4 regions of the Paenibacillus sp. sgz302190 genome follow, and region 3 is predicted to be linked to each of the others. Evidence: riboswitches for the same ligand, from Rfam matches in the RefSeq annotation. Region 3 holds a riboswitch; each other region holds the start of a gene.

Region 1 (7,828 bases), on a different contig from region 3:
AAGAAGAAAAAGTGTTTAAAGATCCGGTTCATAAATACATTTATGTGCAGGACGACACGATCTGGGATTTGATCAACACCCGGGAGTTTCAACGATTGCGCCGGGTCAGACAGCTTGGCACCTCCTATTTGACTTTTCATGGCGCCGAGCACAGCCGTTTCTCCCATTCCCTTGGAGTCTATGAAGTGACCCGAAAAATCATTTCCCAATTTGAACGCAACCATTATGAAGACTGGCCGAAGGAAGAACGGCTGCTCTGTCTTTGTGCGGCTCTGCTGCACGATCTGGGGCACGGCCCCTTTTCCCATTCCATTGAAAAAGCGTTCGGCACGCGCCACGAGGATTGGTCCTGCCGGATCGTTCTGGGGAATACGGAAGTCAACGAAGTGCTGCGCCGCGTATCCCCCGATTTTCCCAAGCAAGTCGCCGGGGTCATCTGCAAATCGTACAGCAAGGAAATTGTCGTGAGCCTTGTATCCAGCCAGCTTGATGCCGATCGCATGGATTACTTGCTGCGGGACGCTTATTTTACGGGCGTGAACTATGGTACGTTTGATTTGGAGCGGATTTTGCGCGTGATGAGGCCGTACAAGGGCCATATCGTCGTCAAAGAGAGCGGGATGCACGCGGTCGAGGATTATTTGATGTCCAGATACCAAATGTACTGGCAGGTTTATTTTCACCCCGTTACCCGCAGTGCGGAAATTTTACTGAACAAAATTTTTCAGCGGGCCAAATATTTATATGAAGAGCAGTACGCGTTCGCTTTCATGGTCGAGCCTATTTTGCATCTGATTCAGAACAAGCTGTCCCTGGAAGATTATATCCTGCTTGACGAATCGGTGATGCAGACGATGCTGGTGTTTTGGAGCTCGGAGAGCGATGCGGTTTTGTCCGACCTGTGCAAAAGGTTCCTGAACCGCAAGCTGTTCAAATACAGCGCGTTTGAAGACGTCGACCAAAAGGTGTTTCAGCATATGGAGCAGGCGATGCTTGAGCTGGGACTCGATCCGGCCTCTTATATGGAAATCGATTCTCCGTCGAACCTTTCCTATGATGTATACAGGCCCGGTGAAAACGATGAGAATTTGCCGATCCTGCTGCTCAATCACAAAGATCAATTGACGGAAATTACGCAAAAATCGGATATCGTCCGCTCGATCAGCGGCATTCACAGAGGAAAGCACCGGGTTTATTACCCGGAGGAGATCGTTCACCGTTTGAGCGCATCCGCTTACCCGGACGTAAGGGCATTGATCGGACTGCGGGAATAGAACAAACAATCACGAAGGAGCTTAAACCATGCTGACAGATACACATGCTCATTTGAATGCGAAGCAATTTGACGAGGATCGGGAGGAGATGATTCAGCGGGCGCTGGATGCAGGCGTTACGCGGATCGTAAATATCGGTTTTGACCGCGAGACGATTCCGACGTCGATCGAGTTGGCGGAGCGGTACGATTTTATTTACTCGACGGTAGGCTGGCATCCGGTGGAGGCCAAGTTCATGCAGCCGGGAGATCTGGAATGGATCGAGGAGCTGTGCAAGCACGAAAAGGTGGTCGCCATCGGAGAAATCGGCCTGGACTATTACTGGGATACTTCGCCGAAGGATGTGCAGGATCGCATATTCCGCGAACAGATTCGTTTGGCGCGCAAGCTCGGCATGCCAATCGTCATTCATAACCGGGATGCGCACCAGGATGTTTTGCAGGTGTTAAAAGAGGAGAAGGCGGCGGAAGTGGGAGGGATCATGCACTGCTTCTCGGGCAGTTGGGAGACGGCCAAGCAGTGTCTGGATATGAATTTCCACATTTCGTTCGGCGGGCCCGTCACGTTCAAGAACGCCAGACAGCCCAAAGAGGTGCTGGCGCAAGTGCCGCTTGACCGGCTGCTCATTGAGACGGACGCCCCTTATCTGACTCCGCATCCTTACCGCGGCAAGCGCAACGAAACGGCGTATGTCCGGCTTGTCGCCGAAACCGCCGCGGAAATTCGCGGAATCAGCCTGGAGGAACTGGCGGCTATTACGACAGGGAATGCTATTCGGCTGCTAGGTCTCAAGTAGAGCGGCGCGATATTTGCGGCGGAGCACAACGCCGCAGATGAACGAGACCAGCAGGAGGCTGCCTGCAGGGACAAGCGCGTATACGGCCGCAGAGCGCAGCAGGAGCGGAATCGTAAGCACACAGATTTGGGCAAGCAGCACGCACCAGATGAGAAAAGCGATCGATCCGGCTTTCGTCATCCGGTTCAGCGGGTACATTTCCAGCCAAAACGTATAGCGGTGCGCACGCTCGATGCCGGTCAATTGAACGGTGGAAATCAAAATCACGATGAGAAAAGCGGCTGCCCTGGCCACATCGCCGGAGACAACGAAGATGGCGAGCGCCCCGAGCAGTGTAATCCGCTGAACGATGCCGAACAGCTCCGTGCGCAGCAATGTTTTGGCATACAAGTATAAATAGGATGCGTCCTGCTTGAAAGGGATATAGCGCGTAATTCCGCTAATCCAGCTGCGGCGCGCAATCCTCGTCGGCAGCTGGGGCACATCGACGAACCAGTTGAAGAACATGTACAGACGAGCCTGCTGCTGCTTCTCTTTGGCAATGAGATAATCCCAGCCGATCGTATAGACGGCCGCAAAACGGGCTGCCGCCAACCAGAGCAAAATCAGAACGAGCGCGGCTGCGCTCGCCCAAAAGAAGCTGCGGTCGAACTGCACGGCGACGATAACGAGCGACGCTACCCAGCGGAATACGACGGAGGCCGTTCTTGCATAGGTGTGAACGAAGCGGCTCTCATACCAACCGGCCAATATGTTGGCGAATTTGACCAGCAGGATCAGCATCAGCATCAGGACGAACGGCTGAGCGGCCGCACCCTCGCAGTGACGGTACAGGGGCCACAGCACGACAAGCGCAATCAGCGACCAGAAGGCTTGCAGCGTAAAGCTGTAAAGAAGCGCGCTGCGAAAGTAAGCGCCCATCTGACGCTCGATCCGCAGCAGGAACATGCGGTCCGCGTCCCGGACCAGCGTTCGAATCGGGCTCGACCCGAGCAGCGGAACAAGCAGCAGCAAAGCGATCCACAGATACGGATAATTTGTCGGAAGCTGCTGCAACGTTTTGGCATAATAATAGGAAGAAATAATGACAAGAAACAACATGAAGCCGACAAAGTTGCTGCGCGCCGCGTAGAGCCAGTACCCCGAAGCTTCCTTTAAATACCGCCCCAGGCGCTGCTGCCATAAACCAGTGATATTGACCTCCATGTCCTTCATACCGAATCACCTTGAACCAGCTCGTAAAAAATGTCGTCGAGCGACGCTTTGGCAAGCCCGGTTTGCACCCGCAGTTCGCCCAAATCTCCCTGGGCGGCCATTTTGCCGCGATGCAAAACGACATAGCTGTCGCAATATTTTTCAATCGTTGACAAAATGTGCGAGGAGATGAGGAAGCTGGCTCCTCTTCGCTTCATGCGGACCATAAGCTCAAGCAGCGAGCGGATGGCCAGCGGGTCAAGCCCGAGAAAGGGCTCATCGATAATGTACAAGGCGGGCTCGATCAAAAACGCATTCATGATCATTACCTTCTGCTTCATGCCTTTGGACAGATGGCTGGAAAAGCTGTTCAGCTTGTCCTTCATTTGGAACTCTTCCAAAAGCGCCTGGGATCGGGTCAGGAACTGCTCCTTGGTCAGCCCGTATGCCATGGCCGTCAGCTCCAGATGCTCGCGGATGGTCAGTTCCTCGTAAAGCTCGGGCGATTCGGGAACGTAAGCGTACGCTGCTCGGTAGGCGAGCGGGTCTTCCGCCAGGGTGAGGCCGCTGACGCGGATCGTGCCTTTTTGCGGATGAAGCAGGCCGAGAATATTTTTGATTGTCGTGCTTTTGCCTGCGCCGTTGAGTCCGATCAAGCCCATCATTTCACCTTGGCGGATTGAAAAAGTAAGTCCGTGCAGGACAGGTTTTCCTGGAAGATATCCCCCGTAGAGGGAGTCGACTTGTAGAATGGGGTTCATCGAAAGGCCTTCCTTTTCAGCAAATTATTGGCATTTTTGAACCAATTTCACCCATCCCCATTATAAACAAAATTGCTATTAAAGCCTAATTTAAACGTAAGAATTGCGAAAAAAAGCGTCAGAATACGTTATAATGAGAAAAACGTACTAAAGACCAAGATTTATAGCCGGAAATGTTTATTATTTCCGAATTCCGCCCTTTTTAGCGGGCGATAATCCCTTTACAGGTTTAGATTTACAGCGTAATATACTTTTCATAATAACTTAATAACCAATTTGCCAAATTTCCATTCGCTGAGTTCCATTTATGGGAACGGGGGAACCGCTGCAAACATTCGGAAGCACATGCAACCGCCGAATGCCAGCAGAATGAATATCAGGGGTGAATCCAACGACAACGAGCAAGCAGCTTGTTGTCCAGGTAGGGCGACTCTCACGTCCGAATCCGTCAGCTAACCTCGTAAGCGTACCGAGAGAGGTAACGATTGTCGTGTCTGGTTGTATTTTTCTATGCATACAAGGCCACGGGAAGAGTCCTCTTTCCGCTGGTCTTTTCATTTTTTCGAGATAGTGCAGGCTAGATGATCATAGGATGAAAAGCGAAGGAGGTGGGACTACCGCAGCAGCGTCCGGTAATGGCCGCGTTGTTGTCGGGTGAACTCCGCTGCAAAGCTGGAGAGGCTTATTAAGTTAATCACAAACTGACCTTAGTCGCGTCTAATTTAATCATGCGTAACACACGGGCGGCGAGGCTTTGAAGGAGGACCGAAGAAGTGGGCAACATCTCTTTAACCGAGACCCATGTAAGTCGATCATCCAGCATGTCCTTGGCACTACGATGGAAGCATGAAAACTTGCGTTTGATTTTAAGCCTAGGTATGATTTCAATCGCTATGACTTTCATGTTTTTGGTGTTGTTGTACGGTACGGCTACCAAGAGCGTATCCGTAGTTGTGAATGGACAAGAAACCGTTGTGCATACGAAGCAATGGGTCCTGCAACGCCTACTGGATGAACAAGCCATTAAGATTGGTGAACACGATCAAGTTTCTGCAGCGCTCACGACTCCGATCAAGGGCGGAGAGAAATTCGTGATCGATCATGCGTCACCGATTCAATTGACTGCTGATGGAAAGACCACCACTGTTTACACAACTGCAAGAACGGTTGAAAGTGCATTGCAGGATTTACATATTGCACTTGGGGAGCTTGACCGAGTCACTCCTGAACCGGCATCTTCGCTTTTACCCGGCGATACAGTCAAAGTTGTCAGGGTAAAGAAAGAGCAGAACGAAACAACGGAACCGATCGCGTTCGATACCGAGAAGAAGAACGATGCATCGCTGCTCAAAGGCAAGGAACAGGTCGTCCAGGAAGGCAAAGAGGGCGTTCTGTTGAAAAAAATGGAAAAAGTATTCGAAGACGGCGTTTTGGTTTCCGAAGCAGTTGTAGATGAACAGGTTCAAACGGAAAGTGTGAAAAAAGTCGTTGCCATCGGCACGAAAAATCCGGTCGTCGCTTTATCGGCCTCATCCCCTAGCGTGGATGAAATTTCAAAGAATGGCGTCAAATTCGGCTACAAACAAATTCTCAAAAACGTGAAACTCACCGCATATTCGGCGGGAGTGGAGTCTACCGGCAAATCCGCGGACAGCCCCGGGTTTGGCAAGACGTTTACAGGAACTACAGTCACCGAAGGCAGAACGATCGCGGTAGATCCGAAGGTTATTCCGCTCGGATGGTGGGTGTACATCGACGGTATTGGCTTCCGGCGCGCTGAAGATACAGGCAGCGCCGTGAAAGGGCAAACGATCGACGTTTACTTCGAAGATGAGAGCTATGCCAACAAATTCGGCACGAAGAACGGTTATACCGTCTATGTCGTAGGGCCGAAGAAGCCGACTGAGAATTAAGGGGTAATCCGGTTTCTGCATGGGCAGAATGTATATATAGATAGATAGGTCGTTCACGAATGGCAAAAGAAGAGGAGACCCCTCTTCTTTTTGTGCGTACAGGGAAAGGAACGTTGTATGATAAAAGAAGTTATCGTTGTCGAGGGCAAAGACGATACCGCAGCGATTCGCCGGGCCGTGGAGGCGGATACGATCGAAACCGGCGGCTCCGCAATAGGTCCGGCCGTGTTGAAACGGATCGCGCTGGCTCAGGAGCGGCGCGGAGTTATTATTTTGACCGATCCGGATCATGCAGGGGAGCGGATCCGCAAAATCGTGGCGGCGAAGGTGCCCGGCTGCAAGCATGCCTTTATTACGCAGGAGCAGGCGGAGTACAAGGGCGACATCGGGGTTGAGAACGCGTCGCCGGAGACGATCCGGCAGGCGCTGAGCAATTTGCGGACGGAGTATGAAGGAGCCGTCTCCCTGGTCACCTGGGAGGACCTGATGGCGGCGGGACTCATCGTCCACGCCGAAGCGGCCTCCCGGAGGCTGGAGGCAGGCAAGGCGCTCGGCATCGGCTACTGCAACGGCAAGCAATTTTACAAGCGCTGTGCGATGTTTCAAATCACCCGCGAGGAGTTTGAAGCGGCGGTAGAATTACTAAATAAATGAGGGCTGTGACATGAATACTTCCAACCGGGCGCTTCCTGAGGATGTCGCTACACCGAACAGAACGAAAGAAATACTTAAGAAGCACGATCTGGTGCTGAAAAAGAGCCTCGGACAAAATTTTCTCGTAGACCAGAATATTTTGCACAAAATCGTGTCCGCCGCCGGGCTCGGCCCGGACAAGGGCGCGCTGGAGATCGGCCCGGGCATCGGGGCGCTCACCCAGCAGTTGGCCAAGCAGGCTGGGCGCGTCTTGGCCATCGAAATCGACCAGCGTCTGCTGCCCATCCTGGGCGAGACGCTGGAGCCGTACCCCCATGCCCAGGTCGTGCGTGGGGATGTGTTAAAGCTGGACCTGCCGGAGCTGTTCCGGCAGCATTTTGCCGGTGTTGGCGGCATCAGCGTTGTTGCCAACCTGCCTTATTACATCACGACGCCGATCATTATGAAGCTTCTCGAAGAGAAGCTTCCGCTGGAAAATATCGTCGTGATGATTCAAAAAGAGGTGGCCGACCGCATGGCGGCCCGCCCGGGCACCAAAGACTACGGCAGCCTCAGCATTGCCGTGCAGTTCTACTGCGAGCCGGAGCTTGTCACGATCGTGCCGCGCACCGTCTTTGTCCCGCAGCCGAACGTCGATTCCGCCGTCATCCGGCTGCGCGTACGGCAAACCCCGCCGGTCGAGGTGGCGGACGCCGACTTCTTCTTCGAAGTCGTCCAGGCATCCTTCGTCCAGCGGCGCAAAACCCTTTACAACAACCTGGCTGCGCGGTTCTTTGCCAAAGACACCAAGGCTGAGCTGGAGGCGCTCCTGCACGGCATCGGCATCGAGCCTTCGCGCCGCGGTGAGACGCTCAGCATGGAAGAGTTCGCGCGCTTGTCGTCGGCCCTCCGCGCGCACGGCTGCAAATAAACCCGCACCAAATGCCCATCCCCGCCATAGGATAGCCCTAGGAGGGGATTGAGCGATGAGGCAAGGAGACTTTGTTACCCGAAAATCCTATGGCGGAGACGTCATTTTCAAAATCGAACGTATCGAGCAGGTGAAGGCCGTGCTGCGGGGTGTCGATTACCGGCTGCTTGCAGATGCGCCCCTGACGGACTTGCTTGCGATTGGCGGCGTCACGCCGGATCATCTCCGGTCGGGCACCCCGCAATATCGGGAATCGCTGCGACGAATTGAAATCGCCAGGGAGCAGCAGCAGGAGAAGAATCAGCACTCCGGCGTCAGCTATTTTG
Region 2 (7,828 bases), on a different contig from region 3:
CCTACAAGTTCACCGCCTGGGGAGTGAACAAATATTACGGAGATTCCGTAGACGATCAAATCATCTGGTACACGAGAGCTTTCGGGGAACGGATCGATTTTCCGAATTCGACCAAAATCGTCGTTCAAGCAGGTGTTATCACTGCGATCACCGAAGACGGGGCCGCCATCCCTGAAGACGGACAAGTGTGCCTTGTCGGCCGCAGCGCCAACAATCTGGCCCATGTCCTGCCGAACATCCATGTGGGAGACGCCATACGCCTAACGTCAACGCTGGACGGCGGCTCGGGAACCACTCCCGCGCTGCCCCGGGTGGACGCAGCCGTAGGCGCCGGTCCGCGCCTGCTCGCCGGCGGCGCCGTCGATATCGATTACGAGAGAGACGGCTTCACCGATCCGCGAATTACGACACAGTCGAATGTGCGCAGCTTTATCGGCGTTGACGAATCACGCCGTCTGGTGATGGGCACGATGTCTTCGGCGACGATCGACGACATGGCGCATGTGCTTCAGGACATGGGCTTGACGGATGCCATGAACCTCGATGGAGGCGCGAGCTCCGCCCTGTATGCGGATGGCGTCACGCTCACCGCACCCGGGCGCCTGCTCAGCAATGCACTTGTGGTGGAAAGGCTCCGGTATCCGCAAATTCAAGTTGAAGTGAACGGGCAATTCGTGAACGAGTTCAGGGGATATTTGCTCCAGGAGACGAGCATGGTGCCGTTTCGCGGCATTTTGGAGAGGATCGGGGCGAAGTTTGACTGGAACGGGAACACGCGCACGCTAACGGTTCAGTACGGAGCCAACCGCCTGCTCCTGCATCCGGACGATCCCGTCATGCTGTGGAACGACAAGCGGGTAGTTCTGCCCGCCGCTCCCGCCATCGTGGACGGCCACATCTATATGCCGCTTCGCACCGTCATGGAGTCGCTCGGCGGGCAGGTCGCCTGGGACGCCGCGCTGTACCGCGCTTCCCTTACTTTTCCATAACCGCCGCTCTTATCAGTGAATCCTGTTCATGCGCACGATTCTGTAATAAAACTGGCCGCCGACTTGCTGCTCGACCTCCAGATACCCTTCCACATGGACGTAATCGCCTGTCATGTAGCCGATTGCGTCGGAAGTGCCGCTGTGAGCCAGAAAAAGCATGGCGGCCTTTTCATTGCTAACGACGAAGCCCGTCTGCTCCTTGACCTGGAACTTGTCGATAATCGTGCCGTGATGAGATCTTGCAATATGATGAAAGCGCCAGGCGCCGTCTTCCTTATTCAAAAAATAGAGCACCCGGTTCCGGACGCTGCCGCTGAATTCCCGGGTAACGCCGACTAGGCAGACGCCGCTGTTCAACATGAGAAATTCATCGATCTCGTAGTGCTTCAAACGCAGGCGCTGCAAGTTTTTATAGTGCAGATAGACTTCCATTTCGTCCACCGTGCTTTGATCGGCCGGGTCCTGCTTCGTGGCATAATACACTTCTCTAATAAAAGTATCCGTTTGGAGGTTCCGCGCGCCTTGAAAATTGTCGTATGTCTGAAAAAAACGACGGATCACGTCCATAATTTCCGGAGGGATCGCAGCGCTTATTTCCGCAGCATGATTATTGTTCATGATAACCGCTGTATTTTTTCTTAAAAACCACCGCTTCAAGACTGCTGTCAGCATGGAGATTGCCGTTCACCCGCTTCCTCTTTCTCCGAACATTTCTTCATTATAGGCGAAAAACGATAAAAATTCGATATAAATCGCAATTTTTCAACACAAAAAAGAAACATCCGTTTTCCGTGGCTTGCACAAAACAGATGTTTCTTTCATTTTTCAGACAGGCTAGCTTCTATATGATTCTCTTGGCGCCAACGTATCTCGCGCCCCAATACTTGCTCGACAAACTCTCGACGGCTACTCCTCTTGAAGAGGTGGATGAAATAAATTGATCATTCCCTAAATAAATACCGACATGATCGACAACACCGCGGCCAAAAAAGACCAAATCTCCCACCTTCAGATCGGATACCGGCGTTCCGGCATCGCTGTACATTTCGGCGGAAGTTCTCGGAAGATCGATTCCTTCCGCTTCAAACACATAACCGACAAGACCCGAGCAGTCAAATCCGCGCGGCGTCGTTCCGCCCCATTTGTACGGGACTCCCATGTAATTGCTCGCCGTCTGCACGATCAGATCGGTCATGGACGGCTGAGGCGGCGCAGGCGCAGGTGCGGGCGGTTCCGGCGGCGCCGTCCAGGCCGGCTTGTGGGGCTTGCCGTCCGCATTCACGATCGCGATCTGATTCGCATCGCTCCACTCGATCTTGGAACCGAACGTTTCCGTAATAAAACGAAGCGGTACGTATGTACTTCCCTGGATAAAAGCCGGGCTGCTCTCCAGGCTGATTTTCTTGCTGCCCACAAGCGCTTGCTGCTCGTCCGTCCTCAGTGAAACGACCTGATCCTTGGTCAACACCGAGACGGCGACCTCGCCTCCTTGCTTCGCCCATTTCACTTCATAGCCCAGTTTGTCGGTTACGGCCCTTAACGGCACTTGCAAATTCCCTTTTTTGTCGATAAAAGGCTGCGCGTCCGTAAACTGCACGATGTCGTCGTTGACCTGGACTTTGACTGAAAGCGCTTGAGAAGCTTCCGCTTGGGCAGGCAGCAAAGCAGCGCCGGATACTGCTGCGCCGATAAAAGCGCATGAATAAACAAGACGTTTCAAAAAGATTGCCTCCCTGAGCCTCCGAGGTTAGTTGACGGGTTCGGGAAGAGGAATTCCCTTGACCGGTTCGGACATCCGAACCGATCTTTCACCCCAAATGAAGAAGTCCCCCGTACCGGAGCTTGTGCTGCTCCAAGATTCGGCATTTTTTTTTACTTTGATAGACTAGCATAGAATTCGGACAAATTTCAAATTTTGCGTCGCGGTAAAAATTCCCAAGGCCAAATCAGGCGTTTTGCCTGCTCCCAGCCTTAAGCCGGATCGCGCTCGACGCGGAGCGCAAACCTCATATGAGCGCCGGAAACTTGCGGCCGGTAGCGGTATACCACTTCAACGCGATTGTCAAAAACGTTGATTTCAGGCGCAGGCGCATCGGCCTCTATGCGGCAAGTCAGCCCAGGCATTGTCCACACATCGGGAGCTATGTCGGCGTCGTGAATATGCTTGCCCGTAATTTCGAAAAACAGCTCGATCTCCGCATTCGTCTGAAAATGAACGTCAACCGCGAGCCGGTCCTGCCCCGCTTCGGCATCGAACGCAATGCCTCTCAGATGCGTGTTCCAATGCTTGCCCGCTTCCCGGCGAATCAGCCTCATATAATACTTGTCTCCATCGCCGGTTCGCCAGTGCATCGTCGCAGGATGCATTTGCCCGTTCGTGTTGCGGCTCCCGGTCATCCCGCCGATCATCAGATTGTCTTCGATCCAGGCCGTCGCCGTGCACAGATTCGAATTAGCGCCGGGGCGATCCCGTTCGCACAGCTCTCTGAACTGCTTCCGGGCCAGCCGCCGGCCCTGGAACGCAGCCAGCGCCGGTTTAACGGCCGGCGGCACGTCGACCCCAACCAGAGCGATCATCGGGTCATGCTCGGATTCGCAATTGATCCCGGCGAGATACTCGTAGCCCTGGCCCAAAGCCAGGTAAAGAAAGACGCCGATCGAGCTGTGATCTCTCATTTCCATCTCATAGGCGCGCGAGAACGGCCCCGACAAATTTTCCAGATTCGGATTGTAAAATAAAGCGATGTTCGCCCACAGTCCTTGCTCGACCTCGCGGCCGATCCGCCGGAACGAGTCCGTCTTGCTGTAGTTCCGCCAAAGCCCCAGCACGGTCAGATCGACGCCGTAATACGTCGTTGTATTAAACTCCGCGAATGACCCGAATTCCGCGAAAGCCTCAATGAACTTGCCCGCCTCCCGGTCGGCATGCCCGATCCAGTCCGCGATGCCGTACCGGTGTCCGAAATAGTGGCAGATGAACATATGCATAAGCTCGATGTTGGTGTTCATCGGGATGGCATCCGACAAACGCCGGTCGATGGACGCTTCCACCGCTTTGCGCATGCAGGAATCCATCCGGGCGACAAGCTTGGCGGGCAGGCTGTCCGCCCAATTTTCCAGGATGACGGCGAACGCGCAGGCAATGAATTCCCGCCAGTTCGGATCATAGGTCGTCCAAACCGTCGGCAGCACATCGTCTACAGCGGTTTGAAACGATTCTCTCGCCGCCGGATCGTCGAGCCGGTCGGATATTTTCCCGAACGTATCGGCCAAAAAGAAGGCGAAGCCCGGCGCAAAAGATTTCCAGGGAAAGCTGCCGGCCGGAGGGTGCGGCACCTGAGGGGCCGTGCGAAACGTGCCGTGATAGATTTCATCCGGACAATCGTACTGCATGTCCATCACCGTAGCGAGCACTTCGCAAGCTCTTGCCAAGTCTCCCGGAGAGTTCCGGAGCAGCAGTCCTATCGCATAGTGCGCGCTCCCCCGCGTATAATGAAGCTGCTCATTTTCTTTATCCCGCAGCAGTTTCATTTCCTCATCGTAATGCAGATCCATATCCGCCATGGCGTGATCGACCAGATAACGCTGTTCGGCCGTCATGCTTTCCATCATGTTTAAGCTCATACCGTCACATCTTCCCTTCATTCAGTCAGTTCCGGGTTGCAAATAAGGATACGGCCCCCAGCATGCCGGCCTCATTGCCGCAAAGCGCAGGCACGATGCGCGTCAGCCCCTGAAAATCGGCCGTTAAATAAGAGTCTACCTTGGCTGCGATCCGGTCGGTTAAAAACGTTTTTTGCGCGGAGACGCCCCCGCCCACAATAATCAGCCCGGGGTCCAGCACGTAGATAAGATCGGCAATGCCTTTGGCTACCTCGTCCATCCACCTGTCGACAGGCTCGGCCCATGCGGAATCTCCGCTTTTGACCCGTTCGAATATGGACTGGCCATTGACGCCGGACGCCGCCGTTTCCTCCAGCTGCCTGTCAAGCACGCTCTTGACTAAGGCCGAAGTGGAAGCCCGCGTCTCATAGCTGCCGGTCTGCATACGGCTCATATGCATGTAGCCGATTTCCGCAGCGCGGAAGTGCGAGCCTTTGTACAGCCTGGAGTCCAAGACGATAGCTCCGCCGATGCCCGTTCCGAGCGCGATGCAGAAAAACGTCCGCTCGCCTTTGCCGGCGCCCATCCAGGCCTCGCCCAGCGCAGCCGCGTTGACATCGTTGATGACCTGCGTCTCCAGTCTCGTGCGCAACTCCAGCTCGCGCTTCAAGTTCACGCCCTTCAGGCACGGGATGTTCTCGATGCCCCCTACGATCGTGCCCGAGTCGTCGACAATGCCTGCCGTGCTAATGGCGATGCCGCTGATCGGGCCCTCTTTTTCGCGAAACCGGCGGACTTCGCTCGTCAGCTTTTCAATAAATGCCTCGCTGTCTTCCGACGCCTGTGTTGCCAAAGATCCGCCCGCCAGCACCTCGCCGGCTTCGTCGACGATCCCGTATTTCACGCTCGTTCCGCCGATATCGAAAGCGATGTAACGCTTTTTCCGCTTTTCCGCTGGCAGCGAACCGGTCTGCTGCCGCTTGAAGCCGTAGGCGACAAATACCAGCATAACAGCTCCGAGCAGCGAGCTCAACGCGCAGACCAGATTCATGGCGGAAGGGCCGCCCTTTTCCAGCAAAAAGCCGTTCAGCATATTGCCCGCGATGCCCGCAAGCCCTACGAACACCATATTGAATACGCTTTGTCCGGTGGCCTGCATCTCTTTATGCACAATCCGCGAGACGTACTCGACGGCGGCAACGTAAAAAAGGCCGAACGACAGCCCCTGCAGCACTTGCACGGCGACCATCACGCTTGGAATCGGGAACATATACTGGATGATCCAGCGCACCATATAGGCCAGCGTCGCCAGCAGCATCGTTTTTTCATTGCCCAGCCGCTTGATAACGAAAGAGGCGGCGAACATCGACGGCACATTGGAAAATGCGGCGATCATCAGCGCGACTCCCGAGAGAGCGTACGAACCGCCTACCATCTGGAACACGACGACAAAATACGTATTGAACGCCGTCAACGTCTGATTGACCAGAAAACAGGCGCCCAAAAACAAAACGAACCGCTTGTTGCCGAACAGCTCCCCGATCCCGTCGATGAAAGGCCGGCTTTTGACATGGTATTCCTTCTGGGCAGGCAGCGCAAGCACGATCATCACGCCCAGGCAGCTGAACAGCATAAACGGGATCCACAATTGATTAGGCATGTAATACGATAAAAAAAAGCCGGCTCCATAGCCGCCCAGCGCATTGCCGACGCTCTGGAAGCTGCGGATCGAGCCGTAGGAGGAGCCTGCGGATCGGGCGGCCGACACGGCGAAAGCGTCGCCGATCGGGGCCTGCGGGGCCGTGAAGACGGTAGCCGCCATATAAGCCGCTATCATCAGAAATACGGACGGCGCCTGATACAGAATCGATAACAGGGCCGGTACGGCCAGACTCAGGAGCAGGATCGATTTGGTCATCTGGTAGCGGTCCGCTAACCGGCCCCAGAGCAGCTGCGCGCCCAGAATGGCCAGCGAAGCTATCGACATCATGATGCCGATATGGCTTTTGGCCAAACCGCCTTGCACGAAGATGGTCGTCATATAAGGGTTGAGCAAACCGCCCGCAAGCCCTGTGCATAAGTAAAGCGCCCGAAGTTTGAACAAGGTGGACAACCGCGCTCCCGCTTTCATCGGTTCACCTCATCCTTTGGCGGCCGGCAGCTGCGCGATGCGGTTCACAATGAGATTGTGGCTATCTTCAATCGCTTCCGGCTCGCAAAGCGCCTTGAGCTCGTAAACCTTCACAGGCGCCGCCTGAATGACCGGCAGGAACCGGTCAAAAAAGCTCATGTCGCCGCTGTGCACATAAGGGCACCAATGATCGGACAAGCCGATCGTTTCGTGAATGTGAACGCCGACGACACGCTCTTTCATCGCGTTCGCTTCGGCCGCATTGTCGTAGAGGCCCATCCGGTCCATCATCATGCCGTGGCCGATGTCATACCATAAGCCGAGCGCGGCACCCTGCAGCCGGTCGATGATCGCCCCCGCCTCCTGCAGCGTCGGCATCTGGTAGCAGCGGGAACGGGTTTCGATCCCGATGGCGATTTTCCAGCCCTTCTGCGCAATCCGGTCGCAAGCGGTATAGAGGCTGTCGACGATCCTGTTCATATAGTGGCCGCTCAGCGCTTCCCTGCGCTCCAGCATGTCCCGCCACAGCTTCCGGTACGCCTCCGACTCAGGGCCCTCGTCCTTGTAAATCGCCTTGAGCGCCTCATCGATATTGTAGTCGAACGGCACTTCGCCGGGATGGACGACGACCGCCTCCGCCCCGTAACGGTGCGCGTATTCCGCCGACTGCACGAGCAGTTCGACAGCCTTGCGGCGCTTTTCTTCATCGTCAAAACCGAGCAGCACCGAATCGGTGCCGTAATCCGGATCAGGCGTGTGCGGGAACGTGTTGTGCACGCTGGATACGCCGATTTCCCCGTGTTCGATCATCGGCTCGATCGTCGCTAAAAACTCCCGGTTTACGTTATAGTTCAGTTCAACCCGGCTGAAGCCGAGCGAGCGGATTTCCTCGATCATGTCCCTTCCGTTCGTATGCTTCTTGATGTTCCAGCAGGTCGAAAACGAATATTCGCCTTTCGGTTGATGCATGTTGATTTCCTCCTCCTATGCAAGCATGGAGTCCGGCGGGCGGAGTTACTTTTGTATACCTTCTACGGAGTTCCCCCGCCAGACTGCCAGGTCAGCCTTTCACGGCTCCGACCATAATTCCCGAAACGAAATACTT
Region 3 (7,828 bases):
AATGACGGTTATTCTGACGGAACTTATGTCAGCCGGTTCCCACAAAAAAAAGATGGGGTCCCTCTGTTTTCGGAGGTTTATTCCATCTTTTTTATTTGTTAGGGACGACGCTGAGTATTGTGAATGATTGGATGTGACAGTTATGTATTCATCCCCCCGCCGCTGTTTGTATGAAAAAGAACCCGTCCTTGGTTTAAGCCGCTCCAGGGGGATAAAGAGGTGGGCTAATGTGAAAGATTTGTTGTATGTAGACAAACTGCTTCTGCTTTTGAAGAAAGATGTAAATACATACGAGCATAGTTTGCGGGTGGGAAAATTATGCAAGATGATGGCAAGTCTTCTGCAATTGGACGAAAAACAAACGCGTCAGTTAATCCAGGGAGGCTGCTTGCACGATATCGGTAAGCTTTTAATACCGGATCAAATTCTGTTGAAGGATTCGGCGCTCACCGACCAGGAATGGAAAATTATGCAGCAGCATCCCGTTCTGGGCTCCAACATGATGATGGCGTTCACCGATTTGGACCCGAAGATCGCGGAAATCATTCTGTATCATCACGAACGCTGGAACGGCCAAGGGTATCCCAGCGGATTAAGCGGCGAGAACATTCCTGCTTTTGCCCGGATTTGTGCAATTATCGATGCTTTCGACAGCATGGTTTCCGACCGTCCGTACCGCAAAGGCTTATCGATCAACACGGCGGTACAAGAACTTTTGTCACACAGCGGGACGCAGTTTGACCCGGACTATGTAGCCCTCTTTTTAAGTTTGTCCGAATCGTTTCCGGACGTATATCCATTCAAATAAACCGGCCGAGACGGCGGCAACGACTCGATATTAACGTTAAACAGGCGTCTATGTCAATAAATAAGCCGACGGCGCGGCGCTTCCGAACAAAATCCCCCCGGACTTTCCCGAAAGGACAGTCGGAGGGATTCTTTTTTGCGCAAAGAGAGCTACTGTTTTTTAGCGATTTTGGTTAAAATGAGCTGTTTAAGCGAAGCGTCGCCTTCTATGGCTTGTTCTTTATATTCAAACTCTACCTGATCGTCTTTCTTGAACTTTTGCACGGCATCTGCCGTACCGTCTCCCAGCTGGAAAGCGGCGGCTTTCTCGTCCACGATAAGCTCGACCGTATGCGGATCGGCCAGGCCTACATAGCGTCCCGTTCCTTTTTTCACGGCTGCTGCATCCGCCTGCGGCGTTGCGGACGGGACAGGAGTAACTGTCGGGCTGACTGCCGGACTGGCCGCTGCTGACGGTTCCGGCGTCCTCTCGCTGTTATTCCCGGAGGGGGCATCGCTGCCGCAGGCTGCCAAAGCCAGCGTCAGCGCACTGCTTACCAGCAAGCAGGCCAACTGCCGCTGCCGGCTTTTCTTCGTCTTGTTCATTTCATCACCTCATCTATTGGACGCGGCAGATAAGGTTATGGTTTAGAATAGAAAAAAGCCCTGCAAGCCGCTCAAGAAACGAGCGGTGCTTTGCCGGGGCTTTTTTCACATAAATCGATCAAATTACTTGGATTCAGCAGTCAGTTGGTTGTAAATATCGTCCCACAAAACGCGGCGGGCCGATACGTACCGTTTGGAGTAATAAGACTCACTTAGTTTGTTCTTCATAACACCTTTATCGGTAGCCGAGTGGATGAATTCACCGTCTCCCAAATAGATGCCTACGTGAGAAATACCTTTGCCGTCTGTGTTGAAAAAGACCAAATCGCCTTTGCGCAAGTCCTTTTTATCAACCCAGTTGCCTTCTTCGTCTTGAGCTTTGGAACTATGGGGAAGGTCGATACCGAATTGCGCGAACACGTAAGCGGTAAATCCGGAGCAATCAAAGCCTTTCGTTGTCGTACCCGCATACTTGTACGGAGTTCCGAGCAATCCGTCAACCGTTTCATCCAAAGTGGATTGTGCTGCGAAAACACTTCCTGCACCAATACTCAAACACAAAACAAGACTGACAACGAGAGCAACAACCTTTTTCAACTGCTTGTCTCCTTCCGGTGCCTACGAGGTTAGCTGGAGGGTTCGGTTGAAGGTTCCCTATGATCCCTGTGTTGCGAGATCAATTCACCCGGAATGGTTCCCCCGTTTCCCAAAAAATCGGGAATTCGGCATGAAATGTTGGTTTATTTTTCCTAGTGCTTAGGATTCGGCATAAATATCTAAAATCCTCCTTCCAAGTGCACTATTCTATAAAAATATGTGAAATAGTTCGGAAAATAGACAAAAAAAAGCCCCTTTTTCAGGGGCTTGAGCATATTTTCCGATATTTGGGCGTTTTTCGCTGAATATTGCTCATAGATTTAGAGAGTTGGCGGGCGTTCGCTACGAATTTGCTTTGGCGGACCACAACTGATATTGAGAGGCTAGTACCCACATTTGCAAAAATATGTTGAAAAGCGGGAACAGCTGATAAATGAGAAGGGCAATCAGACCTGCCCAGATGTAGGAAGCGATGACGTTGACACCCGTCAATAGTCCCGACCCGATCAAAAGCAGCAGAGCGATGCCGACGATAGGAAGCAGGTGCCGGACAAAGGCGAGCAGGGTGGAGAGAATTCCGCTTCCGGCAGCGAGCGCGAACTGCAGATGCATGAAGAGGAGATGCATGAGAAATCCGTATGCAAGCATTCCGGCCAGCCATGGCAGCATGTCAACGGCGGCGTTCTCGTAAGATCCGCTTTGCGCAAAGATCGACTCGGCCTTCGGGATCAGCCAGGCGAGGGGAAGCAGCGTCAGCGCGATCCGTACTGCGTAGCAGAGGAAAAAGGAGAGCCACATCTCCGATATGCCTTTAAAGAAGCGGTATCCCGCATTTTGGTCGGTGTGGATCAGCGAATAGTAGATGCCGGCGTTCAGCAGCGGCGTAAGCAGCATGCGGCTAGCGAGAAGCACTGCCAGCCACCATAAATAGGAATGGCTCAGGTCCGTTTTGAACAGTTGAAACTGGCTTTCGGCCAGGAACAAATGCAGCGTCTGCTTGGGCTGGCCGTTTCCCGGAAAGCGATGCATGAGCGGCACGAGCACCGATTGCACCATTTTATAGAGGAGGGCTCCCCAACCCATTTGATACAGGAACAGCATGATGACCGCAAAAGGCTGCCGCAGCGCCGCCCGATAGCCGGACTTCATATAAAGAGTCATGCAGCGTTCTCCTTTCTACCAGGCTACCCAGCCGGAGATCGTTTGTAAAAGCTGAATGATGCCGAGGTTCAAACGTATTTTCCATTTGGGGTCTATCCGGGCCGACATGAAATTGTTGATATGCTTGTTTTCCAGCACGAGCGAATAGCCCGGATCGATGCGAACCCACTCGACGGGAGCAGCATTCGTCAACTTGTACTCGATGCTGCTCTCCGCGCCGTTCCAGACCTTATCCAGTGCGGTGCCATCGGTAAAATGGAATTGAATCGGCACCTCCGGGGAATTGCCGCCCCGTTTGGAGATTAGCACGGTGCTCTCATATCCGGGTTTGCCGTCTGCCAGTGCCGCAGGCTTCACTTGAATCCGATCAACCGCAAAGTCCATCATCATGCTGCCGTACACATACTGGTTGAAAAAATCGTCCCATTTCGCTTTGGTGACTTCCTCCACAACATGTTGAAAATCTTTGGTCGAAGGATGCTTGAACTCCCAGCGGTGGAAGTAGGTCGTCATGATGCGGTCCATCGTCTTGGCGCCGACCTGCTTTTCGATGGCTTTCAGCACCAGCTTGCCGCGTATGTACACATTATCCGCATATTCGCCATGCCCTTTGTAATCCCAGGCATTCAGTTTAAGCGCGTTGGGCGAGGTCACATAGCTGGCCTCTACAGGCAGATTCGGCGAAACGCCGTATTCCGCCTCCATGACTTTGTCCTCCGCGTAGGAGGTGAAGCCTTCGTCCAGCCAAGCTTCTTCGAACTCGTTGGAAGCGACGAGGCCGTAAAAAAATTGATGGCCGATTTCATGAACGACCACCCGTTCCAGCTCCAAATCGGGCTTCTTGTCGCTGGCTCCCCATGCGGTGACCAAGGTCGGATACTCCATCCCGCCTGCGCCGTTGCCGCCTTCCGGAGGGACGACGATGGAGAGCGTGGAGTAAGGGTACGTACCGTACCACTGGCTGAAGCGGGAAAGCGCCTTTTTGGCTGCGTACATGTAGCGGTCTTTTAAATTTTGATGCTTCGGGTCGAGGTAGAGCTTGATTTTGACGCCGGGCACCTGCGCCGTGGCGAACGGCTCTTCCACGTATACGAAGTTCGGCGAAGCCGACCAGGCGAAATCGTGCACGTCCTCGGCGTAAAACTGGTAGGTTTTCGTGTTGCTGTCCGACACCGGGGGTTTTACGGGGAACCCCGTCGCGGCGACAATATAGTTGGACGGCACTTTGATGACAACGTCATAGATGCCAAAATCGGAGTAAAACTCCGAGTTGCCATGGTACTGATGGAGGTTCCAGCCATCGGCCGTACGGCCTCTTGTTCCCGCCGGCTCATACGCGGCGATTTTGGGGAACCACTGCCCGGCCATGACGAAATCGCCGACATAACCCATTCGCGCGAAGGCTGCAGGCAGCTTGACGAGAAACTCCGTTTTGAACGTGACCCGCTCACCGGGGCCCACCGCTTTGGGCAGAGGCAGCTTAAGCAGGGTATGATCGTCCTTATTGCCGTCATCGGGCTGAACAAACTCCATGCGCATGCTTAAGTCATTGCCGTCCAAAGTTTTGACCGATAAAAGCTCCATGCTGCCGATACTGTCGGCTTTCGCTTTGTCTTGACGCAGTTTGCCTCCCGACTCGCGCATAAAAGTCGTCTTCTTGGATTGGAATGCATTCGGATATAAATGCAAATACAGTTCTTGCACAGGCGTACCGCCCGGATTCTCCCAGGTTATCGTTTGCTGTCCTTTAATTTGCCTGGTGTCGGCCGCATATTCCACGTTCATGTGATACTCGGCAATTCGGTAACTGAGCGGTTCGGGAGCCGATTTCTCCGGTGCTTGGGCGGATTCGGGCTGCTGCTTGGCCGGCGTCTGCGGAGCCGGTTCTTCGAGCGCTGCAGGTATCGCGGGCTTGAAAGTGGATGGGAGGAGCGATTCGGACAGTAGAACTGCACCTGCGGCGAGCAGCACGACGAAGGCCCACTGCACCGTGCGGTTTTTGAACAATGGATTCATGATATTCACCCCGTTGACAAGCATCTACAGCATGTATATGTAGACAACCCGGGTATTATTTCTGAAAAGAGAAATTTGCTTTTTTCGCATGAAAGAGCTATAGTTTCCCTAACTAATATTAGTTAGGTAGTGAAAGCGATGAGTGCTGAGAGCATACGAGAAGCTGCCCTTGAATTGTTCGCAAGTCAGGGATATGAGAAGACGACGCTAGGCGATATTGCCCGCAAAGTAGGCATTAAGACGCCATCCATCTACGCGCATTACGCTTCCAAGGAAGATCTGTTCTTCGCAGTGACCGAAGAAGTGATTAACAATTACGTGTATGTCATGCGCGACCAATACGGTAAGGAAACCGATGCCGATCCCGAGCGGCAGATCCGGCTCTATTTTCGCCACGTTACGGATACGATCGGCAATGACCGTTATCATTTGTTTTACAAGCGGTTTATCTTTTTCCCGCCGGAGGCGCTGAAGGAGAAGCTGCTGAAGCCTTTTCTTCAAGGGGAGAGCGACATGACGAGCAGCCTGATCCGGATATACGAGGCGGGCGCTGCGGCCGGACAATTCCGGCGGATGGAGCCCGAGGCGTTCGTGGCGGCTTTTTACTGCGCGGTGGACGGTCTGTACATGGAGTTTCAGCTGTATGAAGAAGCCGAATTCCGCAAGCGGAAGCAATTTGTATGGGAGTTTTTTATCGCAGGATTACGCTGCGGCAAGGAGTGAAGGGACATGAATAAATATTGGCTGTATGTTGTCATAGCAGGCATTATAGAAATATTCTGGGTCACCGGTTTGAAATACTCCGAATTGTGGTGGGAGTGGCTGATCGTGTTTGCGTTCATATCGTTCAGCTTTTTCCTGCTGCTCAAAGCATGCGCGATGCTGCCGACCGGCACGGTCTATACGGTATTTACGGGAATCGGTACGATAGGTACGGTGCTGACGGAGATGTTATTTTTCCATGAGCCTGTGAATGTGTATAAGCTGCTGTTGGTTGCGCTGCTGCTCATCGGGATCATCGGGTTGAAGAAGGTCACGCATGCGGCCGGCGACGCCCGGGGTCATCATCAGGAGAAACATCAGGTTTAAAGGAGGCCGATTGGTCATGGCATGGTTATTGCTGGTCGTGTCGGGTTTAGGGGAAATATTTAGCGTAATGGGACTCAATAAACTTAGCAAAGGATTTAGTATAAAAGGAATTTTGCTGGTAATCTTCGGTCTGGGCATGAGCTTCTATTTGCTGTCGATTGCCCTGCAGACCATCCCGATGGGAACCGCGTACGGCATATGGACGGGAATCGGCACCGTAGGCGTCACGATTACAGGCATGTTGGTACATGGCGAATCGAAAGATGTGCGCAGGCTGCTGTTTATCGCGATCATTATGTGTTCCACCGTCGGCTTGAAGCTGGTTTCCTAATTGCCGTCGCCCAGATACGCTTTGGAGGCTTCCAGCGCTTCAATGATGCGATCGATGTCAGTCTTGTTTTTGAGCCTTACAGTGACATAATTCGAGTTGACGCTATCCTCTACACATTCGATATTCACCGTGTGTTCTTTATTATCAATGAAGATGCGCATATTGTCCGAGTCAAATAACGTTTTCCAAGACATGGGTTCACCTCGCGGAAACAGAATAGACTTATTTTAACATGTTTAAATGGGTCTTGGCCGAGAATTTGGCCCGTATCTTGTTCTTGCCGGTTACTTTGGCTACAATAAAGCAAAGGAATGTTTATACAGAGGAAGGCGGGAAGGTGACCGAATATGGAAGCTGATAAAAAGAAGCTGGCTTTAAATATAGTTAACTCCAAGACGAATCACAAAGGGTTTGGCGCAGGCTCGATCGACCTTAGCAACGTTTCCGGCATCATCATCGATGGCGGAGAAGCTTATTTGGACGAAGGGACGCTGCACGCCAAAAGTAAAATCGAGAAAGGCATCAAGTTCTCGACGAACAAGGAAGATGTGCCGAACGGCCGCAAATGCTGGATCGTCTGGGTAGCGGTAGACCGCACGGAAGAAGGGGCTTATTATGCGGGCATGACGGCTTGCGAAATGCTGATTGATACCGAAGCGCGCAGAGGCTGGAAAATCCTCGCCGATCACGTCAACAAGATGGACGCCGCGATGAAGCGGAAATTTATTTTCGACGGCTTGAGCGATGAGGAGAAGGCAGCGCTCAAAAACAGTTTAGTCGCCCATAATGCAGAGTGGTGGAACCGGTCGGACCAAAGCCTCAAGGATACGCTTTCATAAAGCTTCCGGGTGGCGCTTCGGCAAATGTGAACTTTATGTGTCATCCATTGTGACGGTAGAGTGAACCGGGTATACTAAACCCTAGTGTATGTTACACCATATACTAGGACAGCAAAAAGGCAGACTAAGACGCGCTTAGTTCTGCCTTTTTGTGTTGTCCGGGGGCGGCCATCCTAGTCGTTCCACCAGCGTTTCAAATCGTTCCACCAGGAACTGTTTTTGCCTTTGGGTTCTTCCTTCTTGCCGTCGCCGGCCGTTTCTTTGGCCGGTTTGCCTGTGCAGTACGTTTTCGGTTCCGTGCCGGCCAGGAACGCCTCCATGCGGGAGTTCGGGCAGTCCTCGTTGGACAGCTTGCCGGTAGCCGGATCGATGTAGACGGTAGTGACCCCTTCAGGAATCGGAA
Region 4 (7,828 bases), on a different contig from region 3:
TGGTCATCTTCATTAAGCTATGGTGGGACGGCTCGTCTACGAGCCTTGCATTCACAAAATGGTTTTTTATCATTTTTTTCATAGCGGCGCTGATTGTCGGGGCGTGTACTTTCGCAGGAATGATTCAATTTTAGGGTTCTGCAGTAGAATGGAGGATATGGATGAAAGGCTTGAAGCAAGGAAAACGATGGATTTCCATGATGCTTATCGTCTTGGTTATTTTTGGGGTGTCATCCGGCGGGTATGCCATTGCTGCGGATCCGGCTGTCCTGGATCAAGAGCAGGCAAGTGGGAGCGGGAATAGTTGGGTCAACCATGACTATCAGCGTTATCAAACATTTACTCCGGCAATTAGCGGCAATCTCAGCAAAATCGATCTCAACACAGCCGGCTCATACGGCTCGACCGGGGCCCTTCAGTTGAGCATTTATAAAGAAGGCGATCTTGCGACTCCGCTTGCAACAGCGCAAACGGCGGCTGGATCAGGCTGGGTATCGTTCGATTTCTCCGGGGCGGCGCCATATTTGAAGAGGGAAACGATGTATAGAATGATTGCCTCAACGGAAAACGGAGGATCTGCCGGGTTTGGATGGTACATGATCGGCGGCGATGTTTATACAAGAGGGTTCTCTCCGGCTCTTGGTTACGACTACTCCTTCAGAACGTACATGATCGCGGATCATTCGATATCCCCGGCAGAGAGCGGGATCTCAAGCGCGCAATCCAGCCTTGCAGCGGACGGGACAAGCCAGACGGCCATTACCGTGAAGCTGAAAGACGCGCAGGGCAATGCTTGGACGACTGGAGGCTCGACGGTCGTTGTTGCGACGACACTGGGTACGGTAGGCCCAGTGACGGATAACGGCGACGGCACCTATACGGCGACATTGACGGCTCCGACGACGACGGGCACCGCGACGGTGAGCGCGAGTGTCGGCGGAAGCGCGCTGACGTCGACGTCGAGCGTGCAGTTCGTGCCCGGAGCGGCATCGGCGGCGAAGAGCACGCTGGCAGTAGGCAGCGCGTCGATGGCTGCCGATGGGACAAGTCAGACGACGGTTACCGTGAAACTGATAGACGCGCAGGGGAATGCTTTGACGACCGGTGGAGCGACGGTCGTGGTTGCGACGACACTGGGCACGGTAGGCCCAGTGACGGATAAAGGCAACGGCAGCTACACGGCGACGCTGACGGCCCCGACGACGGTCGGCGCCGCGACGGTGAGCGCGAGCGTAGGCGGAAGTGCGCTGACGGCGACGGTGAGCGTGCAGTTCGTGCCCGGAGCGGCGTCGACGGCGAAGAGCACGGTCACCGTGGGCAGCGCGACGCTGACAGCCGACGGTGCAAGCCAGACTGCGGTCAGCGTTAGGCTGAAGGACGCGCAGGGCAATGCCTTGACGACCGGCGGAGCGGCGGTCGTAGTTGCGACGACATTGGGCACGGTAGGCCCAGTGACGGATAACGGAGACGGCAGCTACGCGGCGACGCTGACGGCCCCGACGACGGCGGGCACCGCGACGGTGAGTGCGAGCGCAGGCGGAAGTGCGCTGACGTCAACGGCGAGCGTGCAGTTCTTGCCTGGAGCGGCGTCGACGGCGAAGAGCACGGTCACCGTGGGCAGCGCGACGCTGACGGCTGACGGTGCAAGCCAGACTGCTGTCAGCGTGAAGCTGAAGGACGCGCAGGGGAATGCCTTGACGACCGGCGGAGCGGCGGTCGTAGTAGCGACAACACTGGGCACGGTAGGCCCAGTGACGGATAACGGAGACGGCAGCTACGCGGCGACATTGACGGCTCCGACGACGACGGGCACCGCGACGGTGAGCGCGAGCGTAGGCGGAAGTGCGCTGACGTCGACGGCGAGCGTGCAGTTCGTGCCTGGAGCGGTTTCGGCGGCGACAAGCACGGTCACCGTGGGCAGCGCGACGCTGACAGCCGACGGTGCAAGCCAGACTGCGGTCAGTGTGAAGCTGAAGGACGCGCAGGGGAATGCATTGACGACCGGCGGAGCGACGGTTGTAGTTGCGACAACACTGGGCACGGTAGGCCCAGTGACGGATAACGGAGACGGCAGCTACGCGGCGACGCTGACGGCCCCGACGACGGCGGGCACCGCGACGGTGAGCGCGAGTGTCGGCGGAAGTGCGCTGACGGCGACGGCGAGCGTGCAGTTCGTGCCCGGAGCGGTGTCGGCGGCGACAAGCACGGTCACCGTGGGCAGCGCGACGCTGACAGCCGACGGTGCAAGCCAGACTGCGGTCAGTGTGAAGCTGAAGGACGCGCAGGGGAATGCATTGACGACCGGCGGAGCGACGGTTGTAGTTGCGACAACACTGGGCACGGTAGGCCCAGTGACGGATAACGGAGACGGCAGCTACGCGGCGACGCTGACGGCCCCGACGACGGCGGGCACCGCGACGGTGAGCGCGAGTGTCGGCGGAAGTGCGCTGACGGCGACGGCGAGCGTGCAGTTCGTGCCCGGAGCGGTGTCGGCGGCGACAAGCACGGTCACCGTGGGCAGCGCGACGCTGACAGCCGACGGTGCAAGCCAGACTGCGGTTAGCGTTAGGTTGAAGGACGCGCAGGGGAATGCATTGACGACCGGAGGAGCAACGGTCGTGATCTCATCGACACTGGGCATGGTAGGCCCAGTGACGGATAACGGAGACGGCAGCTACGCAGCGACGCTGACGGCCCCGACGACGGCGGGCACCGCGACGGTGAGCGCGAGCGTAGGCGGGAGTGCGCTGACGTCAACGGCGAGCGTGCAGTTCGTGCCTGGAGCGGCGTCGACGGCGAAGAGCACGGTCACAGCGGGCAGCGCGTCGCTGACCGCCGACGGTGCAAGCCAGACTGCGGTTAGCGTTAGGTTGAAGGACGCGCAGGGGAATGCCTTGACGACCGGCGGAGCGACGGTCGTGATCACATCAACACTGGGCACGGTAGGCCCAGTGTCGGATAACGGAGACGGCAGCTACGCGGCGACGCTGACGGCCCCGACGACGGCGGGCACCGCGACGGTGAGCGCGAGCGTAGGCGGAAGCGCGCTGACAGCGACGGCGAGCGTGCAGTTCGTGCCCGGAGCGGTGTCGGCGGCGACAAGCACGGTCACCGTGGGCAGCGCGACGCTGGCAGCCGACGGTGCAAGCCAGACTGCGGTCAGTGTGAAGCTGAAGGACGCGCAGGGCAATGCCTTGACGACCGGTGGAGCGACGATCGTGATCGCCTCGACACTGGGCACGGTAGGCCCAGTGACGGATAACGGAGACGGCAGCTACGTGGCGACGCTGACGGCCCCGACGACGACGGGCACCGCGACGGTGAGCGCGAGCGTAGGCGGAAGTGTGCTGTCGGCGACGGCGAGCGTTCAGTTTCTCCATGGAGAGGTGAGTTCATCTCGCTCAACGGTTGCCGCAAGCGATCTTGTCGTACGGGCGGATGGCAGCAGCAAAGCCTCGATCTTCGTGAAGCTGAAGGACGATTACGACCATCCGATTGCCGGAAAACGGGTACTGCTCGAAGCGAATGGCGGACGATCGGTCATCGATGTCGTTTACGGATTGACCAATGCGGATGGTCTTGCCTTATTTGCGGTAAGCAATACAACGGCAGAGAACGTGACTTATTTTGCAAAGGAAGAAGCAAGCGGTCTATCGTTGGACCAAACCGTGAATATTAGGTTTACATACGATCAGCCTCCGAATATCGTGTTGCAAGCGGCTCCTGCCGGTCCAACCTTCGGAAGCGTGACCGTTACCGTAACGGCGTCGGTTTATGGTCAATTCAATAACGTCTCTTCGATCAAATGGGCAGCAGGAAACCGTCCTGTCTCGTATTTTGGGACGCAGGGCGTAGAAATCACGGACCATTTTACCGTACAAGAGAACGGGGTTTATTCAGTCTATGTGGCCGATGCGGCGGGCAACGCGAACGTTAGCTCGATTGAAGTCCGGAACATCGTTCCTTTGAGCGGCAATGCGAGCTTGAGCAGCTGGCAGCTTATGGGATTGGGCGGGACGGTAAAGTTCGATTTTGACCCGGGGACAGTGAACTATACGGTAGACGTAAGCCATTCGGTTTATGGCTTGAAAATGGTGCTGACAGCCTCGGACGTCTATTCTGCCGTCTACGTGAACGGATTGCAGGTTGCGGGCAGCCCGATGACCGGTGAATATTCGCTTGCAACAGGCAAAAACACGTTCGAAGTCAATGTCAAAGCGCAAGACGGTTCAGTTAAAACATATACGCTGAGCGTGATTCGTTCGGCTGCAAGCTCCGGTTCCGATTCTGGTTCGACTTCAAGCTCGTCAAGCCATTCGTCGCCCGGCAATTCGATCGCGGCTTGGATCAATGATGCAAAGGTGTCCGGGATTGCCACACTTCAAACAGATGCCAATGGAGTGAAGTCCGTTGATGTTCGATTGGATAAGGATACTTTAAAGAAGGTGCTTGACTCTTTATCCTCCTCGCCTGAACGGAATCTCTCGGTATCGATTGAAGATGAGGCGGACCAAACAGCGCTGCGGCTTCCCGATGAAGCTGTCAAGCTCCTTGCCGGGAAAGCGGATAAGATCACTTTAAAAACTCAGCATGGCCAGTATCGCTTGCCTCTGGCGGAAGTCGTAAATCAGGAGTCCGAGTGGACGAACGATGCGGAAGTTCAAATAACGATCGAGCGCGGCAAAATTGAAGCGATACCCGGACTGCAGGATGCGGCGAATAAAGGCGGTTTCCGGTTGGCGGCGGATCCGATTCATTTTAACGTATATGTGACGCATCATGGCGAGAAAAGCGAGATTTCCGGCTTCAACCGCTATGTACAAAGGGTTCTCTATTTGCCGGCGGATGCCGGAACGGCTGCAACGGCCGTGGTATGGGATCCGACATTCGGTGTACGTCCGGTGCCGACGGAATTTGCCAAAGTTGACGGACATCAGGCGGCCGTTATTCGCAGCCTCACGAACAGCGTTTATGCATTGGTATCCAAAACGTCCCAATTTACAGATATTCAAGGACATTGGGCCGCGGCTGAAATTGGCAGGATGAATAGCAGAATGATCGTACTTGGCGTAGATGAAAACCGGTTTGCTCCCGAAGCCGTTATTACGCGGGCTGAACTCGCCGCTTTGCTTGCGAGAGCGTTGGGCTTGCCGGAGGGCGGAGATCGTGCCGGTTTCCGAGACGTGAGCGAGTCGATCTGGTACAGCCGGGCCGTGAAAGCAGTTCAAGCATACGGAATTATGGACGGTTTCGGTGACGGAACGTTTGGGCCCAACCGAGAGGTTTCGCGGCAAGAAGCGATCGTAACGATCGTTCGGGCGCTGCGCATGGCCGATGCCGCTTCGGTGACGAGCAATGCCGGGGCGCAAGTGAACTTGGCCGCCTACACCGACAGCAATCAAATCGGCGGCTGGGCGAGCGATGCGATACGTACAGCCATTCATATAGGCTTGGTGAAGGGGTATGGCAATGAATTGCGTCCGCAGAAGCCGTTAACTCGTGCCGAGACGACCGTACTTCTTTACCGGATGCTGCAAAAAGCGGGATTAATCGATGGATAAGCTTGAATCAGGAGACGGGCCGAGGGGCTCGTCTCTTTACTTTGCGGTTCAATGTCACCGGCAAAAGCATTCCAAAGAAAATGGAACGATAATGATCGAAATTTATATTTGATTACGCTTTCACTTGGGAAAATCATCAAAAAAACAAAATAAAGCCCCGTATTCTTATTTTACATAAACGGTAATTAGGGGTACCATTTGATTCAACAACTTCACATCATAAATCAAATCGCTGAGTCCCTGAAAGGGGAGCGGGGGAACCACCAGAAACCGATCCGAACAGGGGGCGGTTTTGCGGGGTGAATCTAAAGCAGGCGTTTGCTTGCCGCAGTAGGGCACTCTCAAGCCCGAATCCGACAGCTAACCTCGTAAGCGTATTGAGAGAGACCTTCGATCGTGCTTTCAGCAGTTCGTTTCTTTACGTTGAAAAGAAGCCCGAGAGTAGAATTTCTCTGCTCTCAGGCTTCTTTTTGCTTTTTTTCCACACATTGAGGAGAGTGACTGTAAATGTATCCTGAACCCATGACAGCACTGCAAGAAGAACGCACAAAAAATTGTAAAATTGTCAGGATCGAATATTTTCGATTTAATTCCGAGCTAACGGACAAGCTGATGCCCGGACATGGAACTGACTATCATTGCGGTATCCTGGCGATTTCAACAGGCGGTGCAGTGTACGGTATCGGAGAATTCATCATGCCAAGCTGCGCTGTGAAAGGTGATCTCGTACAGTGGGTAAGTGTTTTCCAGAGGATCAAAGGTCTAACTCTCGAAGATGGACTGCATTACATTCAGCGGAATAAGGAGCAGTGGGGTCTTGCCAGAACGCAATTAATCGAATCGGCATTCAACGATTTGGATGAAAAGCTGAGACACTCATCTGCCGGCGGCAATGAATCGGGTTTCTTAGGGGATCATGCTTATTTATTTGACCGTTCAGAGGCATATGTCTCTTTTTAGGGCAGATGTGTGGGGAATTTTAATCATTTTTTACGTTTTTTTAATGCATGGACCCGGATTCTTTTACCTCCTTTTTACAGCGTTCCGTATTAAGATCTCAATGTGACCGTGGGGAAAGCCGAGAAAGGGCAGTACCACGTGTTAAAAATTGGGCTTATGATTAGCCGCAATGACATGGAGGAGTAAGAAATGAATGAATCGGAGTTTATATTGGTTGCAGCTCCTACGAAAGCCGGCGAGCAATTTATTCGTCATTTAAAGTTTAAAGGGCTGCCTTGTGCGGTTGTAACGAACAATAGACAGGACCAGCAGCGCTTTTCCAAGCTTGGTGTGAATCATATCATGATTGTGGATACGGTCGAACATGAGACTTGGGTCGCTCCCGAATATCCGATAGGTAAAATCTTTTTGTTTGAAAATAGTTTGCCTTTATGCTGCCGCTATCTTCAAATCACCCGCAAATGGACTTCAAAAGCGGTCTATGTCATTACCGAACGCGACTATGCCAGGCTTATTTACAAAGGGCTTGGCGCCGATCATGTCATTTATTCAAGGGCAGGCAACGTTACATTTTTACTCGATTAGCACGGTAAAATTTACAATTCGTCGCCTTACTGGATGACGAACAGCGGCAGTGTGACGGGCTCGTCCTCGGGGTCCGCCGACAATTCCCTAAAGTTATTGCTGAATAGTGAACCAGCAGATACAATTTCAGGAGAGGGGGGACATTTGATGAGAATAAAGCCGCATACGTTCAACAGTGTCAAATACAAGATTTTGTTTGTCAACCTGATTTTGATGATTTCATTCAATCTGCTTATCATTTATTTTTGGAATTACCGGACTTCGGAGGATACCCGGGAGTCGGCGGGCAACTACATCAACGACATGTTGAGAGTTTCCGGCAACAATCTGGAAGTGGCTCTCAAAGATATTTATGCGCTGGTGTCGATTACATCGACAGAAAGCGATATTGTCGCCATTTTGTCGAAAAGAGAGGAATCGACAGGACTTTCCTATTTGCAAGAAAACAGGAAAATTGACGATTATTTGGTCAATTTGTTCACATACAAGCATTATTTGAACGATATTATGATTGCCAATTTAAACGGAAGGACGTTTTCGAACGGAAATACAATTTCCTGGGAATTCCTTACCAAGCAGAGCTGGTATCCCCGATTGATCAATGACGAAGGGGCGTCTGTGTTCATTCCTCCCCATTATAATTCGGATAATCCTTATATTACGCCTTACCGGGACGATAGAGTGGCTTCGATCGCCCGTCCCATTAAATATCAAGACAGCGT

Evidence for each region. A riboswitch is a leader RNA that binds a small molecule or an ion and turns the genes downstream of it on or off. The one in region 3 is predicted to bind cyclic di-AMP.
Region 1: linked by a shared signal. The riboswitch ahead of AC6RNO_RS31065 (resuscitation-promoting factor) and the one ahead of AC6RNO_RS34900 (NlpC/P60 family protein) in region 3 are both predicted to bind cyclic di-AMP.
Region 2: linked by a shared signal. The riboswitch ahead of AC6RNO_RS34760 (NlpC/P60 family protein) and the one ahead of AC6RNO_RS34900 (NlpC/P60 family protein) in region 3 are both predicted to bind cyclic di-AMP.
Region 4: linked by a shared signal. The riboswitch ahead of AC6RNO_RS15670 (hypothetical protein) and the one ahead of AC6RNO_RS34900 (NlpC/P60 family protein) in region 3 are both predicted to bind cyclic di-AMP.

The regions. Positions count from the first base shown of each region.
Region 1 is NZ_JBZYAO010000043.1:9,558-17,385, forward strand. Features, by position in the region: gene AC6RNO_RS31045 (HD domain-containing protein) at 1-1,274, shown strand, start outside; gene AC6RNO_RS31050 (TatD family hydrolase) at 1,303-2,070, shown strand; gene AC6RNO_RS31055 (ABC transporter permease) at 2,056-3,285, opposite strand; gene AC6RNO_RS31060 (ABC transporter ATP-binding protein) at 3,282-4,025, opposite strand; cyclic di-AMP (ydaO/yuaA leader) riboswitch at 4,308-4,508, shown strand; gene AC6RNO_RS31065 (resuscitation-promoting factor) at 4,799-5,938, shown strand; gene rnmV (ribonuclease M5) at 6,056-6,592, shown strand; gene rsmA (16S rRNA (adenine(1518)-N(6)/adenine(1519)-N(6))-dimethyltransferase RsmA) at 6,603-7,502, shown strand; gene yabG (sporulation peptidase YabG) at 7,558-7,828, shown strand, end outside.
Region 2 is NZ_JBZYAO010000060.1:3,099-10,926, forward strand. Features, by position in the region: gene AC6RNO_RS34750 (phosphodiester glycosidase family protein) at 1-989, shown strand, start outside; gene AC6RNO_RS34755 (hypothetical protein) at 1,002-1,661, opposite strand; gene AC6RNO_RS34760 (NlpC/P60 family protein) at 1,831-2,709, opposite strand; cyclic di-AMP (ydaO/yuaA leader) riboswitch at 2,714-2,864, opposite strand; gene AC6RNO_RS34765 (DUF8769 domain-containing protein) at 2,961-4,613, opposite strand; gene AC6RNO_RS34770 (ROK family protein) at 4,639-6,723, opposite strand; gene AC6RNO_RS34775 (TIM barrel protein) at 6,733-7,692, opposite strand; gene AC6RNO_RS34780 (ABC transporter permease subunit) at 7,784-7,828, opposite strand, start outside.
Region 3 is NZ_JBZYAO010000061.1:129-7,956, forward strand. Features, by position in the region: gene AC6RNO_RS34890 (HD-GYP domain-containing protein) at 143-808, shown strand; gene AC6RNO_RS34895 (LytA/YqiH family protein) at 958-1,392, opposite strand; gene AC6RNO_RS34900 (NlpC/P60 family protein) at 1,516-1,989, opposite strand; cyclic di-AMP (ydaO/yuaA leader) riboswitch at 1,993-2,130, opposite strand; gene AC6RNO_RS34905 (hypothetical protein) at 2,332-3,150, opposite strand; gene AC6RNO_RS34910 (M1 family aminopeptidase) at 3,166-5,166, opposite strand; gene AC6RNO_RS34915 (TetR/AcrR family transcriptional regulator) at 5,305-5,889, shown strand; gene AC6RNO_RS34920 (SMR family transporter) at 5,896-6,255, shown strand; gene AC6RNO_RS34925 (DMT family transporter) at 6,272-6,586, shown strand; gene AC6RNO_RS34930 (hypothetical protein) at 6,583-6,780, opposite strand; gene AC6RNO_RS34935 (YwhD family protein) at 6,934-7,425, shown strand; gene AC6RNO_RS34940 (PBP1A family penicillin-binding protein) at 7,599-7,828, opposite strand, start outside.
Region 4 is NZ_JBZYAO010000012.1:140,164-147,991, reverse strand. Features, by position in the region: gene AC6RNO_RS15675 (invasin domain 3-containing protein) at 162-5,561, shown strand; cyclic di-AMP (ydaO/yuaA leader) riboswitch at 5,782-5,952, shown strand; gene AC6RNO_RS15670 (hypothetical protein) at 6,069-6,521, shown strand; gene AC6RNO_RS15665 (hypothetical protein) at 6,711-7,106, shown strand; gene AC6RNO_RS15660 (histidine kinase) at 7,254-7,828, shown strand, end outside.